DNA from 2 places in the Zoogloea sp. GDB6 genome. Region 2 is predicted to be linked to the other one. Evidence: riboswitches for the same ligand, from Rfam matches in the RefSeq annotation. Region 2 holds a riboswitch; the other holds the start of a gene.
The links. Region 2 has a riboswitch for cyclic di-GMP ahead of AC1PQG_RS02270 (lecithin retinol acyltransferase family protein). Riboswitches for the same ligand answer to the same signal wherever they lie in the genome.

Region 1: it holds a riboswitch for cyclic di-GMP, as region 2 does, so the genes downstream of both, AC1PQG_RS00810 (peptidase S53) here and AC1PQG_RS02270 (lecithin retinol acyltransferase family protein) in region 2, are expected to answer to the same signal.

Annotation. Positions count from the first base shown of each region.
Region 1 covers NZ_CM161497.1:175,713-183,483, reverse strand. Annotated here, with positions in the region: gene AC1PQG_RS00815 (sensor histidine kinase) at 1-2,193, shown strand, start outside; gene AC1PQG_RS00810 (peptidase S53) at 2,587-4,962, opposite strand; cyclic di-GMP riboswitch class I at 5,041-5,129, opposite strand; gene AC1PQG_RS00805 (Bcr/CflA family multidrug efflux MFS transporter) at 5,332-6,609, shown strand; gene AC1PQG_RS00800 (LysR family transcriptional regulator) at 6,612-7,556, opposite strand; gene uvrA (excinuclease ABC subunit UvrA) at 7,561-7,771, opposite strand, start outside.
Region 2 covers NZ_CM161497.1:495,431-503,201, forward strand. Annotated here, with positions in the region: gene AC1PQG_RS02260 (AAA family ATPase) at 106-1,347, shown strand; gene AC1PQG_RS02265 (hypothetical protein) at 1,492-1,839, opposite strand; cyclic di-GMP riboswitch class I at 2,493-2,581, shown strand; gene AC1PQG_RS02270 (lecithin retinol acyltransferase family protein) at 2,667-2,795, shown strand; gene AC1PQG_RS02275 (dynamin family protein) at 3,204-5,675, shown strand; gene AC1PQG_RS02280 (hypothetical protein) at 5,706-6,530, shown strand; gene AC1PQG_RS02285 (dynamin family protein) at 6,527-7,771, shown strand, end outside.

The sequences.
Region 1 (7,771 bases), 320 kb from region 2:
GACGCCCGCCGCTTCCCTGACCCCGCCCGCATGGACCTCCTCGCCGACGCGATGGCGATCAAGTACCGTGGCTACCGGCACGACCTGCTGATCGTCTCCGACAACGACGCCTTCGACTTCGCGATCCGCCACCGGGCGCGTCTGTTTCCCGGCCTGCCCATCGTGTTCTGCGGCTTCAACCATTTCCGCCCGGATGCACTGAAGGGCATCGACAACATCACCGGAGTCAACGAGGAGATCGACATCGGCGCCAGCGTGGAGCTGGCGCTGAAGGTCCATCCCGCCACGCGCCAACTGGTTTTCATCCTGTCCACCGGCGATCCGAGCAGCGCACGCAGCGCCAGCGAAGCCGAGAGCAGCATCCTGCCCCGCTACAAGGCACGCTTCCAGGTCAGCGTGCTGAAGGATGCGTCGATGCAGACCATCCGCGAGCGCCTTCAGTCCCTGCCGAGCAATGCGCTGGTCTTCCTCGCCGGGCAGACCAGCGATCTCGGCGAAGGGCGCGCACTGACACCAGTGGAAAACGGCCGCCTGGTGGCCGCCGCCAGCCCGGTGCCGGTATATACCTTCTGGGACTTCCACCTCGGGACCGGCGTACTCGGCGGCCACGTGCTCAACGGCCTCGACCAGGGCCGCGAGGCCGCCCGCCTGGCCCGCCAGGTCCTCGACGGGCACCATGCGTCCGACATCCCGGTGACAATGAAATCCCCGGCCCGCGACGTGTTCGACTACCCTACGCTGCAACGCTTCGACATCCCGACCAGCGCCCTGCCCGACGGCGCCGAGATCATCGACGCCCCGACCAGCCTGTGGGCGCTCTATCGCGGCCAGATCATCGCTGCCGTCATCGTCGTAGTGCTGCAAGGTCTACTGATCGTCGCACTGGTGCGCGTCGCCGGCCAACGCCGCCTGGCCCTCGCCGAACTGGCCGAGGAACGCAGCCTGCTCGAAGCCCGCGTGCGCGAGCGCACCACAGAACTGGCCGACGCCAACACCCAGCTCACCGACGAGGTCGCCGAACGCCGCCGCGCCGAAAACGGCCTGCGTGAGGCCGTCGCCGTCACAGAGACGGTGCTGTTGGCCTCGCCTGTGCCGATCGGCGTGTATCGGGACACCGGCCCCTGCGTGATGGCCAACGAAAGCTACGCCCGCCTGGTCGGCTCCAGCCGGGAACAACTGCTGGCCCAGAGCTTCCACAGCATCCATGCCTGGCACGCCAGCGGCATCCACGATGACTGCCTGCGCGCGCTGCAGACCGACACGCGCCAACAGCGCCAGATCCACGTGACGACCTCCTTCGGTCGCGAAATCTGGGCCGACTGCCTGATCCTGCCGGTACACCTCAATAACGAAAAACACCTGCTGATCCAGTTCGTGGACCAGACCGAGAGGGTCCAGATGCTGACCGAGCTGGAGCAGCACCGCCAGCACCTGGAAGCCCAGGTCCGCCTGCGCACCGCCGAGCTGCAGGCCGCCAAGGAACTGGCCGAAAGCGCCAATCGCGCGAAAAGTACCTTCCTGGCCAACCTGAGCCACGAGATCCACACGCCGCTCAACGCCATCCTCGGCTTCACCCGAATCCTGCGGGACAAGAACGACGATGCCACTCAACGGGACCGCCTGGAACGAGTCCTGAAGGCCGCTGGCGGCCTCCATCAGATTCTCGACGACTTGCTCGACCTCGCCGCGCTCGACGCGGAACGCATGCCGATCGACGAGAAGCCGTTCGCTACCGACGACATCGCCCGCCGGGTCGCGGACGCCACCGGCGCCGATCTGCGTGCCCGCGGCCTGGACTACACGGCCGATCTCACCGGCCTGCCCGCCCAGTTGAAGGGCGACCCACAGCGCATCAGCCAGATGCTGATCAACTACGTCAGCAATGCCGCCAAGTTCACCGAGCGGGGTTTCGTCGCGGTGCATGGGCGCGTGCTACGGGAAGATGCCAGAGGCCTGCTGCTACGCTTCGAGGTGCAGGATTCCGGTATCGGCGTGAAGCCGGAGGACCAACAGCGTATCTTCCTCAGCTTCGAACAGGCTGACGGTTCCTTCACGCGCCGCCACGGCGGCACCGGCCTCGGCCTCGCCATCAACCGCAAACTGGCCCGCCTGATGGACGGCGAAACCGGCGTGAACAGCACGCTGGGCGAAGGCAGCACCTTCTGGTTCACCGTCCGCCTGAAAAAACCATAAGGCCTAGACTACGCTACGGCAAACACGACAAAGCGGGGCCTCCAAGCAGCCAGCCAAGACTCTCTTCGCTATTTTGTTGCTCCAGCCTTTGGACCACCGTGGGAACTGGATGATGCCGCATGCCGACATGAGCGCCTGGCGGGGCTACCGGCGCGCTGCTGACGCGGCTTCATCACCGCCCTGGAAGCCTCCGGTTTGCTTGCCGCCCCGGCCTCGGTACCAAGCTGCTCGGCAGCCACACTCGCCGGGGGCGGAACAGGAATGAGCCGATGCGGCGGGGTCGCCACCTCAGTTGGAGGGGCGTCCGCAGCGTAGAGTGCTGCGGCTGCAGCGAAGAGGCCTGTTGCAAGGACAACTTTGAGGGGGCCCATGGCTTGCCTCCGAAGTCTCCGCCTACTTGGCGGTTACGGTGAGCGGAATGCTGACTTGGGTACTGAGTCCAGCGGAGTCAATGGCACGCAAACTCAGCGAATAGCTACCGGTAACCGGGAAGAGCCAAACATACTGTAGCGTCTGACCACTGATAGAAAACTGCATGCCGAGAGGTGCATTGGAGACGGTGATAGTGACATAGCTGGCACCAGGATCGGAGAAGGCAATGGAGCCCGTCAGTTTCTGGCCGGCCAAGCCTTTGATCGGCGTAGCGGTAATGACCGGTCCGCCCGAACTGATCTGAATGCTGTAGCTCGCCTGGCCTGTAAGGCCGGTCTTCGAATCCTTGACCGTCGCAATGACGGTGTAGCTACCCACGACGGGTTGCTGCCAGCTGACGACTCCACTGCTGCTGATCGCCATGCCCGAGGGCGCGCCGCTCAGACTGTAGCTCACCGGATTGAGGCTGGTGACCACGACCGGGAACGACAGGGCCACGTTGGGCTTGCCGGTGATCGTGCCACCGGTGACGAGCGGCGCCTTGGCGGCAATGGTGATCGTGTAGATCCCTTGTCCGCTCAAGCCGCTGGTCTTGTCGGTGGCCGTCACGGTAACCGTATAGGAACCCGCCACAGGACTGGCCCAGCTGACGACGCCACTGGTGCTGATGCTCATGCCGCTGGGAGCGCCACTCAACGCATAGCTGACCGCATTAGCGGCATTGACAGCCACCGTAAACGTCAAAGGTGTTCCCGCTGAACCTGAAATACTGGCCGGAGTGACAGTCGGAGCACTGGGCAGATTGGTCGTGCTCGTGAGCTGGGTAATCAGATTGCCGACGTTGGGCGTTCCCAGCCCCGACAAGGTGTCGTAGCCCGTATGGGCCGAACAGGTCACACAACTACCGTTGGTGCCTTGGGTGATATCGGCAAACGAGGCGGCATAGGAGCCAGGAACAGTAGCGATCTGAGTGTACAGAATCGAATGCGGGAGGCCGAGGACGGATTTGCTCGCGCTGATGCGCGACGCGTTCGCCACCGCGATCAGCCCTGCCCACTGGGGCGTGGCCAAACTCGTACCGCCGGCGCTGAACCAGCTGGCGGTACTACTGCCGGGAGACAGGATGGCAACGTATTGACCGGTGGTCGGGTCTGCATTGAAGGCTACGTCGGCAACGGTTCGCCGGCTGACGGAGCCCAGGCCCGGCACGCTGGTGGTCTGATAGCCGGGAACCGCCGTATAGGCACTCGTGCCTCCCCCCGTCCCCGACCAGCTCACTTCACTACGCGCACCGCTGCCGCTGTAGCGCAGGCTCGTGCCACCAACCGCCAGCACCTTGGTGGAGACAGCGGGCCAAGATACGCCCACGCCGGAGTCACCGGTAGCCGCGAGGTAGGTCATGTTGCTGCCGCTGAAAGCGCTATCGACGGAAGCGGTCCAGCTGCCTTCATTGGAGCCGAAGCTCATCGAAACGATACCTGGCCCCATTGCATTGGCGAGCTTGATCGCCGCCAGCAGGCTGTTCGTCGTGGCATCCGGAGCTTCGATCAGAACGATGCGCGCCAGAGGGGCGGTGGCATGGACCCATTGCACATCGAGGGCGATTTCGGTCGCCCAGCTGGAGTTATAGCCCCGGGGCGTGCCACTCATACCACCACTGGTATTGGCATAGACCACCGAGAACTCGCAAGCACTGGAACTGGCTGTGCCGAGCGGAAGACCCGCAGTGGTTGCAATCGCCTTGCTGGTGCACGCCGGGAGGGCAAACTTGGCATTGAAAGCGGCGAGCTCGGCCGCGACGTTCGGATCGTGATACGCCGCAACGATGTAGATCGTCTGTCCGGCCCCCATTTGTGCAGCTTGCGTCGCCGTGGGAGTGCTGCCGGCAGTCGGCAAGGCCGGCATACCGTAGGCGGCACGGATCTGGGCCGGCGTATAGGTGACGACACTGCTGCTGGTGGCCATCGGGGCGACGTCCGTCGCACCCTGCACGTACTGGATTCCACTGGACTGAACGCGACGAAATGCGGCAATCGCCTGAGGGGTTAGATTTCGCGAGGACAGGGCCCGAAGTTCGCTCGGGACGGACTGGTAATGGGGATACACCTGCGCCGAAGCGCCATCTCCAGCCTGATCGGCCCCACCCGGCTCGTCGATCGGTGTGGGCGCAAGGTGGAACGCAGGTTCGACGGTCTTTGTCGCTATATCAGCCGGCAGCGCAGCCAAGTCCATCTGGAGACTCGTGCTGGCGGACGCCAGGGGAGCCGCCGTTTGCGGCGCCGACGCCTCGGAGCCGCTTCCGCCACCACACCCGCTGACAAGCGCCGAAGCGACAACCGCCGCGGCGATGGGAAGCCGATATACCTGGATTTGACTGTGCGGGAGAACGATCTTCATGGCCCTGACTCCTGGGTTATTTCAGGGCCTCGCTGACGACAGCATCGAACAGATCGTTGGAACACGGCGGCTCGATGTGCCGGCAACCCCGCTGCCATGGCGCACCGACGCGCTTTAGGCCGGAAGTTTTGCGTCCTCATCTTTTAATGAGTTTGCCCTTCATCCCGTCATTTTGACTGAACGGTCTGTATCTTAGTCCTCCAGGGCCGAATCCGAAAGCCACGGAATCGTGATTCGGCATTGCAACATTCAGGATCTCCGCCCCCCCCAAACCACCGTCGGTGGCACCGCATAGCGGCTATGCGCTCAGCGCCATGAGCGGAGTCTGCTGCTCACCCATACTGCAATCCCCAACCCGCAGTCCCCATCATGACAACAATTTCCAATTCCTCTGACTCCCGGCTCGGCCTACCACCCTGGCTGATCCTGCTCGGTGTGCTGACCGCCATCGGCCCGCTGTCCATCGACATGTACCTGCCCAGTTTCCCTCAGATCGAGCGCAGCCTCGGCGGGCAGCCCGGCAGCGTTGAACTGACCCTGGCCGCCTTCTTCATCGGGCTGACCTTCGGCCAGCTGTTCTACGGCCCCCTCAGCGATCGCTTCGGCCGCAAGAAGCCGCTCTACGTCGGGCTCATCATCTACACCGTGGCGGCAATCGGCGCCGCCTGCGCGACAAGCATCCCGGCGTTGATCGGCTGGCGCTTAGTGCAGGGCCTCGGCGGCTGTGCCGGCATCATCATCCCCAGCGCCATCGTCCGCGACCGCTGCTCGGCGAGGGACTCCGCACGCGCCTTCTCGCTGCTGATGCTGGTAATGGGCCTCGCCCCCATCCTCGCCCCGCTGATCGGCGGCGCGCTGCTCGGCGTCTCCGGCTGGCGCAGCATCTTCATCGTGCTGGCGGTGTTCGGCGCAGCCTGTCTGCTTGCCATCCGCCTGGGCCTGGCGGAAAGCCACGACACCCGCCACGAACCGCCGCTGCAGCTCGGCACGGTGCTCCGCAACTACGGCCGCCTGCTCGCCAACAGGGCCTTCCTCGGCTACGCGCTGGGCGGCGGCCTGGCCATGTCGGGTATGTTCGCCTACGTTGCCGGCTCACCCTTCGTGCTCATCGACCTGTACGGCGTCGCACCGCAGGACTACGGCTGGTTCTTTGGCAGCAACGCCTTCGGCCTGATCGCCGCCAGCCAGCTCAACGCCCATCTGCTGAAGCGCCACTCGGCGACGCTGCTGCTGCGCCGCGCCCTGTGGGTGCCGCTGCTGACCGGCATGCTGCTCGCTGGGCTGGCCTTCACCGGGCAGATCTCGCTACCGTGGTTCGTCGGTGTCTTCTTCTGCTTCGTCAGCAGCCTCGGCTTCATCATCCCCAACGCCACCGCCTCGGCGCTCGCCACCCACGGGCAACAGGCCGGCACCGCGGCGGCCCTGGCCAGCGCGCTGCAGTTCTTCTTCGCGACCCTCGCCGGTGCACTGGTCGGCCTGCTCCACGACGGCAGCGGACGACCACTGGCGGTAGTGATGGCCATGTGCGGCATCGGCGCCTGGGCCTTGCACCGCCTGCTGGTCGCCCATCACGACAAGCATCCTCCGCTCTCTGCCGCCGAAGGCAGCACCGAGCGTCGCCCGGAACCCTCTCACGCGACGCGCTGAGATCACGGCCCCTCGGCAGGGATCGTGGCCAACCGCGCATCCGGCCACTCGCCGGACGCGACGAGGCGGACCACCTCGTCCTTGATCAGCCGGACGATGGTCCACAGGCCATCCGGCACGACCCGGTTGCGTGCCAGCACCAGACCGACCTGCCGGCTCACCTCCGGGTCGCTCAGCCGACAACTCCGCAGCACGCCGGCGGCGATCTCGTCGCGCACCGCAGCTTCGGGCAGCAGGGTTCCGCCGCAGCCTTCCGCCACCATCCGCTTGATGAGGGCGATCGAGCCATCCAGCTCGACCGCGATCCGCGGCGCAAAGCCATGGCGAGCCGCCAAGGACTCCACCAACATGCGCAGGCCGTGGTGAGTACTCGGCAGGATCAACGGGATGTCGCGTAGCGCGGACACCGGCACGGCCTCGCCGGCCAGCCGGTGCGCGGCGGGCAAGACCAGGCGCAGCCCTTCGCTGAGCAGTACATCGGCCTGCACGGCACCCTGCTCAGGCAGGTAGATCAGCGCCAGGTCCACGTCACCGCTGGCCAGCTTGTCGAGCAGCTGATCGGCCAGTGCTTCCACGAAGCGCAGCCGGCTGTCGGGGTAGTGTTCCTTCAGCAGCCGCGCCAACGGCGCAAAGAGCAGGCTGGCGATGGTCGGCTGGGCGGCGATGTGCAGCTGGCTCGGGCCGCGTCCGTCCCCGTGCTGCATCACCGAGCCGGCCTCGTCGAGCAGGCGGCCGATGGACTCGGCGTATTCGAGCAGCTTCTCGCCCCTTTCGGTGGGCAGCACGCCGCGCCCGCTACGGTGCAGCAGGCGCGTGCCGAGCTCCCCTTCCAGTGCCGCCAGGCGCCGGCTCAGCGTGGACTGGTCGACGCCTGTCTCCAGCGCCGCGCGGGAGATGCTGCCGGCCTTGACGATGCGCGCGAACAGCCGCAGGTCGTCGGAGTTCATCGGCTCAGGCGGCCTCGCCGCGGCGCGCCGCCAGGAACTCGCCGAGGATGCGCCCGGTGTGGGAGCGCGCCACCTGCACCACCGCCTCCGGCGGCCCTTCGGCGACGATCTCGCCACCGCCGTCGCCGCCTTCCGGCCCCAGATCCACGATCCAGTCGGCCTCGGCCATCAGATCCAGGTCGTGCTCGATGACCAGCACCGTATGGCCGGCATCG
Region 2 (7,771 bases):
GTTTCGCGACGACCGAGACGACGTGCCAGAGGCGAGCGCGTTGCAGATGTTCTGATTCCAGTCGAGTATATTGTCAGCCTTCATATTCCCAGCTTTCGTAACGCGATGCTCACTCCGAATAATGTCTTCACTCCGGGCCAACTGCCGATCCTGCCTACTAACGTGTACGCGGCCCGAGGAGAGGCAGAGAAGGATTTCCAGAAAACCCTGAGCAGAGGGATGATCCCGGTCGTTTACGGAGAATATGGAGTTGGTAAAACATCCATGGCCCGCTTCGTACTTCGTGACGAAGACAGCCAAGGCCGCCTCGTTAATATTAAGAGCGTTGCGGGTAAGTCACTCGATGAAATTTTCAGTTCTTGCCTAGAGGCGCTTGGCTACGCCGTCACCACGAAACGAGTGGTGGGCAGTACGAACTCTGCTGTGCACGAACAGTCAGGTCAGGCTGAAGCAACTTCTGGATTTTTCAAGGCTGTAGTTGCATCTAAACGAACGAAGACAGCAACCTCGACCCAGCAGGAAGAGCAGCAGTTTGTTGTGACCTCGCCCACCGATTCAAAATTGATTGAACTTTGCGAAGCTGAGGGAATAGTCCTGTTGCTCGACGAGTTGCATCAAGCTTCGCCAAGCTTTTCGCAAGATCTTGCAAAATTTTTAAAGAGTTACGGTAACGCTAACTGTAAAAAGTTCCGTATCGTGCTTCTCGGCACATCATCCGATGCAAGCCGTTTAGTTTCGTCCGATCCCGGTATTGACCGCCTTCTCCAAGAGATTCATTTGAAGGCGATGACCGAAAGTGAGGCGGAGTTTGTTGTTTCTAAAGGGATGGGAGATCTTGCGATCAAAATATCCCAATCCGTGGCAGGGAAACTTGTACGAACTTGCGTAGGTTCTCCCAGCATCCTCCAGTATCTTGCACTTGAAGCTGCTGAAGCAGCATTTGAACGCAGTCCTCGAGAAGTTTCGATGGCTGATGTCGATGCTGCACTTAATACCTTTGTCGGAAAAAAAGTTGCTCGGCTAAACCGAGCGTACCTTGCAGCCATCGAAAGTACTGGAGATTTGCGTTATCGCAAGCAGATTTTACGGGCGATGGCCGAGTGTGAAGACGAGTATGTGACGATGGAGATGCTTCGCACACGCGTCAGTGCGTATTTGGGCAAGGATGTGGCGAGCTCCACCCTTTCCGGTCCCTTGAGAGACTTGAAGGAGCCGCGCTACGGAGAAGTGCTAAAGGATGTCGAACGTGCGGATGGTGTAGATCGTCTCGCAAACTACACCACGTTCAAGGATCCGGCGCTTAAAGCGTTTATTCGCCTGCAAGTATTACGCGAAAGCGAATGTTAAGGTTAGGCGATAAGTGTAGAGAAGTGGACTGTTCCCCCTTGGCTGCCGTAGGCATCTAACGCGCCGACGCTTACCTGTCTGTCGAGGGCTGGAGCGCCAGACCAGAACCCCGAACGGCCACGATGTCGTTCGGAGTTTTTGCTGTCAGGAGATGGTCAAGGGCGTGTCACTGCCCGGCTCCGTCAGGATGACGACACGCGCACGTCCCGGGGCGGACCACACCCGCACCAGCCTGTGCGCCCGGAGCAGGCGCAGTGCATCGCCGCAGGCATCCCGCGACAGCGACCACAAGGCCATGTGGCAGCGGGTCACCCTGACGTCTGGCCTGCCCTCGTGCGCGGCGAGCCAGGCGAGAAGGACTGCAACGTGGAGCGCCTTCGAGCGCCCCGCGATCTGGACGACAGCCTGCAGCCAGTCGAAACGGACTGGCCCGGTGGTCGTAGGGGGCGAAGCGTAGGTGCGCATGGAGAGGTCGAGGGGAGGGGCAGACATGGTCAGGTTACCGTTGAGGAAGACAATGTTCTGTTGCCGACAGGGGCGGCCGGCAGCCGCTCCCCCGAGTTGGGGGAAATCCCTGCCGCCTCCCCCTGGCCCGGTCCTGCCTCAATCCTTGGCGATGTTGGGTTCCCCCCTGTTTCCCTCCTTCCCACGATGTTGTCGGTGCCCGGGTGCCGGGGTGCCGGGGGCAGCCTTCGGCAGAAGTCGGGGGAACTGGGGGAAACGGGGAAAGTCGAGGTTGGCCAAGGTCGCGCCGTGATCTGAGCTAGGGGATGCGGTAGGGGAGTAGGGGTGATCCGGCGGGAAAAAACAGACAACGACCCCGAACGGCCGCGAAGCCGTTCGGGGTTCCTGTTCGCTCACCAGCAGTTAGGTCGCCTTGTCCTCGTCATCTTCCTCGTTACCCGCCGCCTGTCGCACTGCCGCGGTGAGCACTGCACCGAGCTTGCCCATCACCCACTTGCGCCCAGCGTCGGCCAAGTACGCGTACCTCTACGTCATCTGGGCTGAGCTGTGCCCGAGCAAATGAGTACGCAGATGCTTCCGAAGCGGGCGAGGTACATTGCTGCAGGTATCCTGCATCGGTTCAAGGCATTTTGGATTGTGTGAATAAAGTCATATCGCGTGGTTTCTATTCCATACAGGATTTACAGCATCGGCAAACGAGGTGAGAGCCTCGGACGCAAAGCCACGGGTCCTAACTGCATTTGCGCAGAAGGATGGTCGGGTTGCACCGCAGTGTTGGTCGTCTGCGGTCTTCTTGATCCTCATGCGCAATGTTCTTGGTGAAGTCCGTGATGTCTTTAACATCAACGTTCTGCATGGGGAATCACATCTCTGGCATTGCTATCGGTTCGCACTTGGTTATCCCTCGAACAGGGTACTGCCATCATCGGATTTATGTCGGTGACGATCGGGTTGTGCATTACTCGGGGTTCTCTGACTTGTGAGTGGTGCATTTACGGTGATCACGCAAGTTCCCAAGTTGATGTTGGTACTGTCGTTGGTGCTTCTGCTGGTTCGTCGGTTACCGGATTAGCTGCGCGAGGAGTTGTAGCTGCCATTGGTGCGGTGTTCGGGCGGTGGTTGCATGTGGTGTCGTGCTGAAGGGCCAAGAGCGGAAATGAAATCTTCATAGGCTGAGTGGTTCTTCCGCCGCTGGCGTGCAGACGCCGTACACATTGGACGCAGGAGATCGTTTATGAATTGGATTCGTTGGGGATGTATGGAGGATGGTCGCGAGAAGTTGACGCGGAGTCGTGTGATGCGATCGAGAGGCGTTCGCCTTTCACTCTCGATGGGAAGAGTTGATGAAACTGCCGGCTCCGGCCGAAACGTGCCTTAGCCGGAGGCTCACGATGGACCACGCAGTCCACCCCGAAAAGGCCCGGCTTGAAGAATTGGTCCGGCAGATCCGCACCCTCATGGGGCAGAACGGTAAGCTGGCGACCTACTTCCGTAATGAACTAGAGTGGCTGGATCGTCGAGAGAGCCTGTGGCGCAACGATGCTTTCCGGGTCGGCTTGCTGGGTGTCACGAGTTCTGGAAAATCGACGCTCGTCAATGCGTTGCTGGAGGCCCGGCTCCTGCCCGACGCAGTACGCCCGAGCTCGAATTGCCTGGTGGTGTGCGAATGGGGCGAGGTGACTGAAGGCGTCGTCTATTTCAAGAACCCCGCCCGCCAGCCGCAGGTATTCCGTGGTGACGCAATCAACGCCGGCCTCGCGGGCTTTGCGGACGAAAAGACCAATCCGGGAAACCGTGAAGGCGTGGAGGAGATCCGCGTCCGTTCCCCGCGTTTTCGGTTTGGGCGCGGTGTGTCGCTTGTTGACACCCCCGGCCTCGACGCCTATGGTCACGACGACCACGAGACGCTCACCCTCGACGTGCTGCTCCCGACGGTGGATGTCGTGCTGTTCCTGACGACCTGCAAGGCGAACTCCGATGCCAAGCTCACGGAGTACGTCTGTCGGGCCCGGGACCACGGCAAGCCAGTGATCGTCGTGCAGAACATGGTCGACAGCGTCGTCGAGCGCCTCGGTGCCCATGGCCAGGTCATTGAAACCCGGAACCAGGTTCTCGAGAAGCACCTGCGCCGAGTGCTGTCCGTCTTGAAGCGGGCGGGCGTCGACGCGGTCTCGGTGAGCCAGGTGTCGGCCCATTGGGCCCTTCAGAGACGGCTGCCCGAATCGGGGCTGCTCCAGCTGGTGGCCGGGGTGCGCGAGCAGCTCGAGGCGCTCGTTCCGGTGATCGTCGCCGGTCGCTTCGCCCAGGTGCGCCGCTGGCTCGCCACGGTCGTCCAGGACGCGGGGGCGGAGGATCCCGTCGAGTTGGAGCGGCGCCATCGTGCCGACCTGGCCCGGATCGAGCGCCAGATGGGCGATATCGAGGCGTGCTATGGTCGTTTCGACGAGGCGCTGCAGGCAGTTCTGCGTGCGGCGGTGTGCGAGGGCGAGGCCTTGCGCGGCAAGGCAGCGAGCCTCAAGAAGCGCGACGTGGACCCCGCCTATGCGTTGAAGACCGAGGTCGAGAAGTGGCTTCGGGCCTCGCCGGCCGCCCTTATCGAGCTTAACCGGCGCTTCGCGGCGGCCGTCGCGCAGGACTGCGAATCCCTGAATCTGCGTCGCGAAGACATCGAGCTTGGACGGATGCCTGCACGCGCGAACCCTGGGTTGCAGTTCGAGACCACCGAGACACCCCACAAGCGTCGGGTCGAGCAGTCCGGCGCCTGGGGCTGGATAAAGCGCAAAGCAGATTTTTTCAATAATAACTGGGGCGTCGATGAGTATTACGAGCACCGGACCGAGATTGCCGACCTCAAGGGCTTCCAAGCGCGCGTGACGGCCGCGACGCAGCGGGAGGAAGACCAGGTCGCGGCCTACTCGGAGCAGGCGCAGCAGCGCACCCGGGACGTGCGCCAGCAGTTCCGTGCCGAGCTCGCGCGCCAGCAGGCAGCGATCAGGACGAAGATGACGGCCGCAGCCGACATCGCCCAGCGCAATGCGGTGGCCCGGGAGCTGGCCGCCCTGCTGCTGGATCCGTCGGTTTCCAGCGAAGCCGCCGCCACGGGGCCGACCGTGGCGGCGGCCCTCCATCTCGCCGAGGATCTGTGCGAGACGGAAGTCGAGGCGACGGTTGTCGGGCTGGCACACCTTGCCGCGCTGCTTGCAAGGCGACGGTTCCTCGACCTGCGTGATCGGCTGCTCGACCGCATTCGCGCCGAGGCCGCGGGGGAGGTGCGTGTGCTGATCCTCGGTTTCGACCGTGACAGTCTGGACGATTTCCTGCGCAGGTTCTGGTTCGACCTGCTCGAGCCTGTGGGAGGTGCCGGGGCTGGCTTCGCGTCCCTCCAAATCGGCCGGGACGGCTTCGATGAACTTGGCGTCGTCTGCCTGGACGGCCCCGATCTGGCCTCCCGGCGTGCCATGGCGCAGTTCATGGCAGCGCCCTGCGTGCTGTTCGCCCTGGTCAACATCCAGCAGATCGGCTCCAGCGAAAGCCTCCTGCACCGCAGCGGGATTGTCCTCGGCGGCCAGGCCACTTCCACCGTCGTGGTGGTGCAGTCGATCCGCGAACTGGAGAATTCGAGCACGATCGCCGACGCGCTGAACGAGCTGCGCCGGATCATCGCGCGCAGCGGCGGGATGCCGGCGGGGGTGATCGTCAATGACGAGGAACTCTTCCATTCGACCCTAGCCGGTTGGCTGCTCGGTACCGCCGGGCAGTTGCGGACCGTGGTGGATGAAACCGAACTCCTGGCCTCGATCCCGCCGCGCGCCCGCAAGGCGGCAAACGAAATCCTCCGCAACTGGAAGGCGCTCGCCGCCTGACGGCCGACCTTCCCCTTCGAAGAAAGACCCATGATCAACCGAACCCGAGTCACCGTAGACGAGGCGACGCGTGAAGTGCTGGATCAGCTCAGCACCGAGCTCGCGAGGGCGCCATCCTGGACCCAGCAATTGAGCGACGACCTCCAGCAAGCGTTCGTCGAGACCTTCAGCGATGCACAGGCCGCGCAGGCGCGCGCCCTGGAGCCCATTGCCGCCTCCGGCTGCGCGCTTCAGGCCCAGCTCGGCCGGCAGGCCGACTTGCTTGGCGGCGTTGAGGCGAGGCTGCAGGCGCTAGACGGGCGGCTGGACGGATTCGAGCGTCTGCTGGCCGAGGTCCGCGCCACGCAGGCACGCCTCCTAGCCGACGCGGGGGCGACCCGCGACGAGGTGCTCCGCCAGGAGGCCACGCTGGAGGCGGCACGGAGCGACCTGGCCGCGCGAACCGAGGCACTCCAGGCCGAATCGAGCGGCCAAGTCGAGCGCCTGGCCGCGGTGCGCGCGGCGATCGGGGTGCTTGACGAGCGCCTCGCCCAGCAGGCCCCGTCCGTCGATCGCCTCGTCCAGGAGGTTGCCCGCCTCGCCGAGCTGAGTGCGCAGGGTGGCGTGCAGGCCACGGAGCAGCGGCGCGAGTTGGACGCGCTGAGGCGCGATCACCAGGCCATGGCCAGCCGGCAGGACGCAGCCCAGGACGCCCTGGCCGGCCTGCTGAAGGATGCCGTTGCGATGCTGCAGGACGTCGGGCAGCGGCAGGCGACCCAGCACGAGGCGCTGCAGCAGCTTGCCCAGGGCCTCGACAGCCTGAACCGGCCGTGGTGGCGCCGTCTCTTCCTTTCCTCGCGGAGCGCGAAGTCATGAATGAAAACAAGGAAGCGATGCTCGCCGTGCTGGCTAATGCCAGGCTGGCAGAACTGGGCGAGCGCTACGAAGCGCACGCCGCTGATCGCCCGGGCGTGACGGCACGCCTGCAGGCCTACCAGCATCAATTGGGCGCGGACCGCTTCGTCCTGCCGATCGCCGGTATCCAGGGCAGCGGCAAGAGCACACTGCTCAATGCGCTCGCCTTCGACGAGCCGGTCCTGCCGATCGACGCGGACGAGACCACCTGCGTCCCGGTGGAGATCCGCTGGGCCGCCAGCCCGACGCCCAGCGCGATCGTGCACTACGGCGACGGGCGTACTGAAACGCTGCCGCGCACCGAGGAGGCGCTGCGCTCGGTTGTCCACAACGAGAACAATCCGGGCAACGAGAAGGGCGTGGTCCGCGTGGTGCTGGAGTCGGACCGGGAAATGTTCCGCCACGGTCTCGTGCTGGTGGATCTGCCAGGCGTGGGGAGCATCACGACCGCCAACGCGGCCACCACCCAGCGCTACCTCGAGGAGGCGGTTGGCGTGATCTTCATGATCCGCACTGTGCCGCCGTTGACGCGCTCCGAGGCGACCTTCGTGGGGCTGCACTGGGCTGCGCTGCGGACCGCGATCTTCGTCCAGAACCGCTGGTACGACGAGACTGACGAAGAGGCGCAGGCCGGGTGTGAGCACAACGCCAAGGTGCTGCAGGGCATCGCAGAGCAGGCAAGGATCGGGCTGAAGGCGCCGCCGATGATCCGCGTCGTGAATGGCTACGAGGCGCTGCGTGCCGCGCTCACCCGCGACGAGGGACTGGCGGCGCTGTCCGGCCTCGCCGCCCTGCGCGGCGAACTCGAGCGCCTGGGGGCCGACTGGAGCGATCGTGTCGCGACGGATGTGCGCGTGGCGCTGGCGGCCGAACTCGACGGGCTTGAGGATGTTGTCGCGCGGCGCCTCGAGGAAGCCGCGCTGGATCGCAGTGGGCACGCCGAGCGGATCCGGAACGAGGCGTCGATGTTTGCCGAGCGCCTGCGGGACCTGGACGCGAGGGCTGCGCGGATGCGTGAGGATGCGAATGCGTTCCGCCAGGCGGTGCGCAAGCGTCTTCAGATGTGGAGCAACGACAAGGGCGCTGAACTGCGCAACCGCATGCGCACCAAGATGCGCGCTGGCATCGTCGATGGCTCGCGGCTCGAGCGGGCCCTGGTCGACGAGCAGTCGGTGATGACCGACGACATCTTCGTCGAGGTT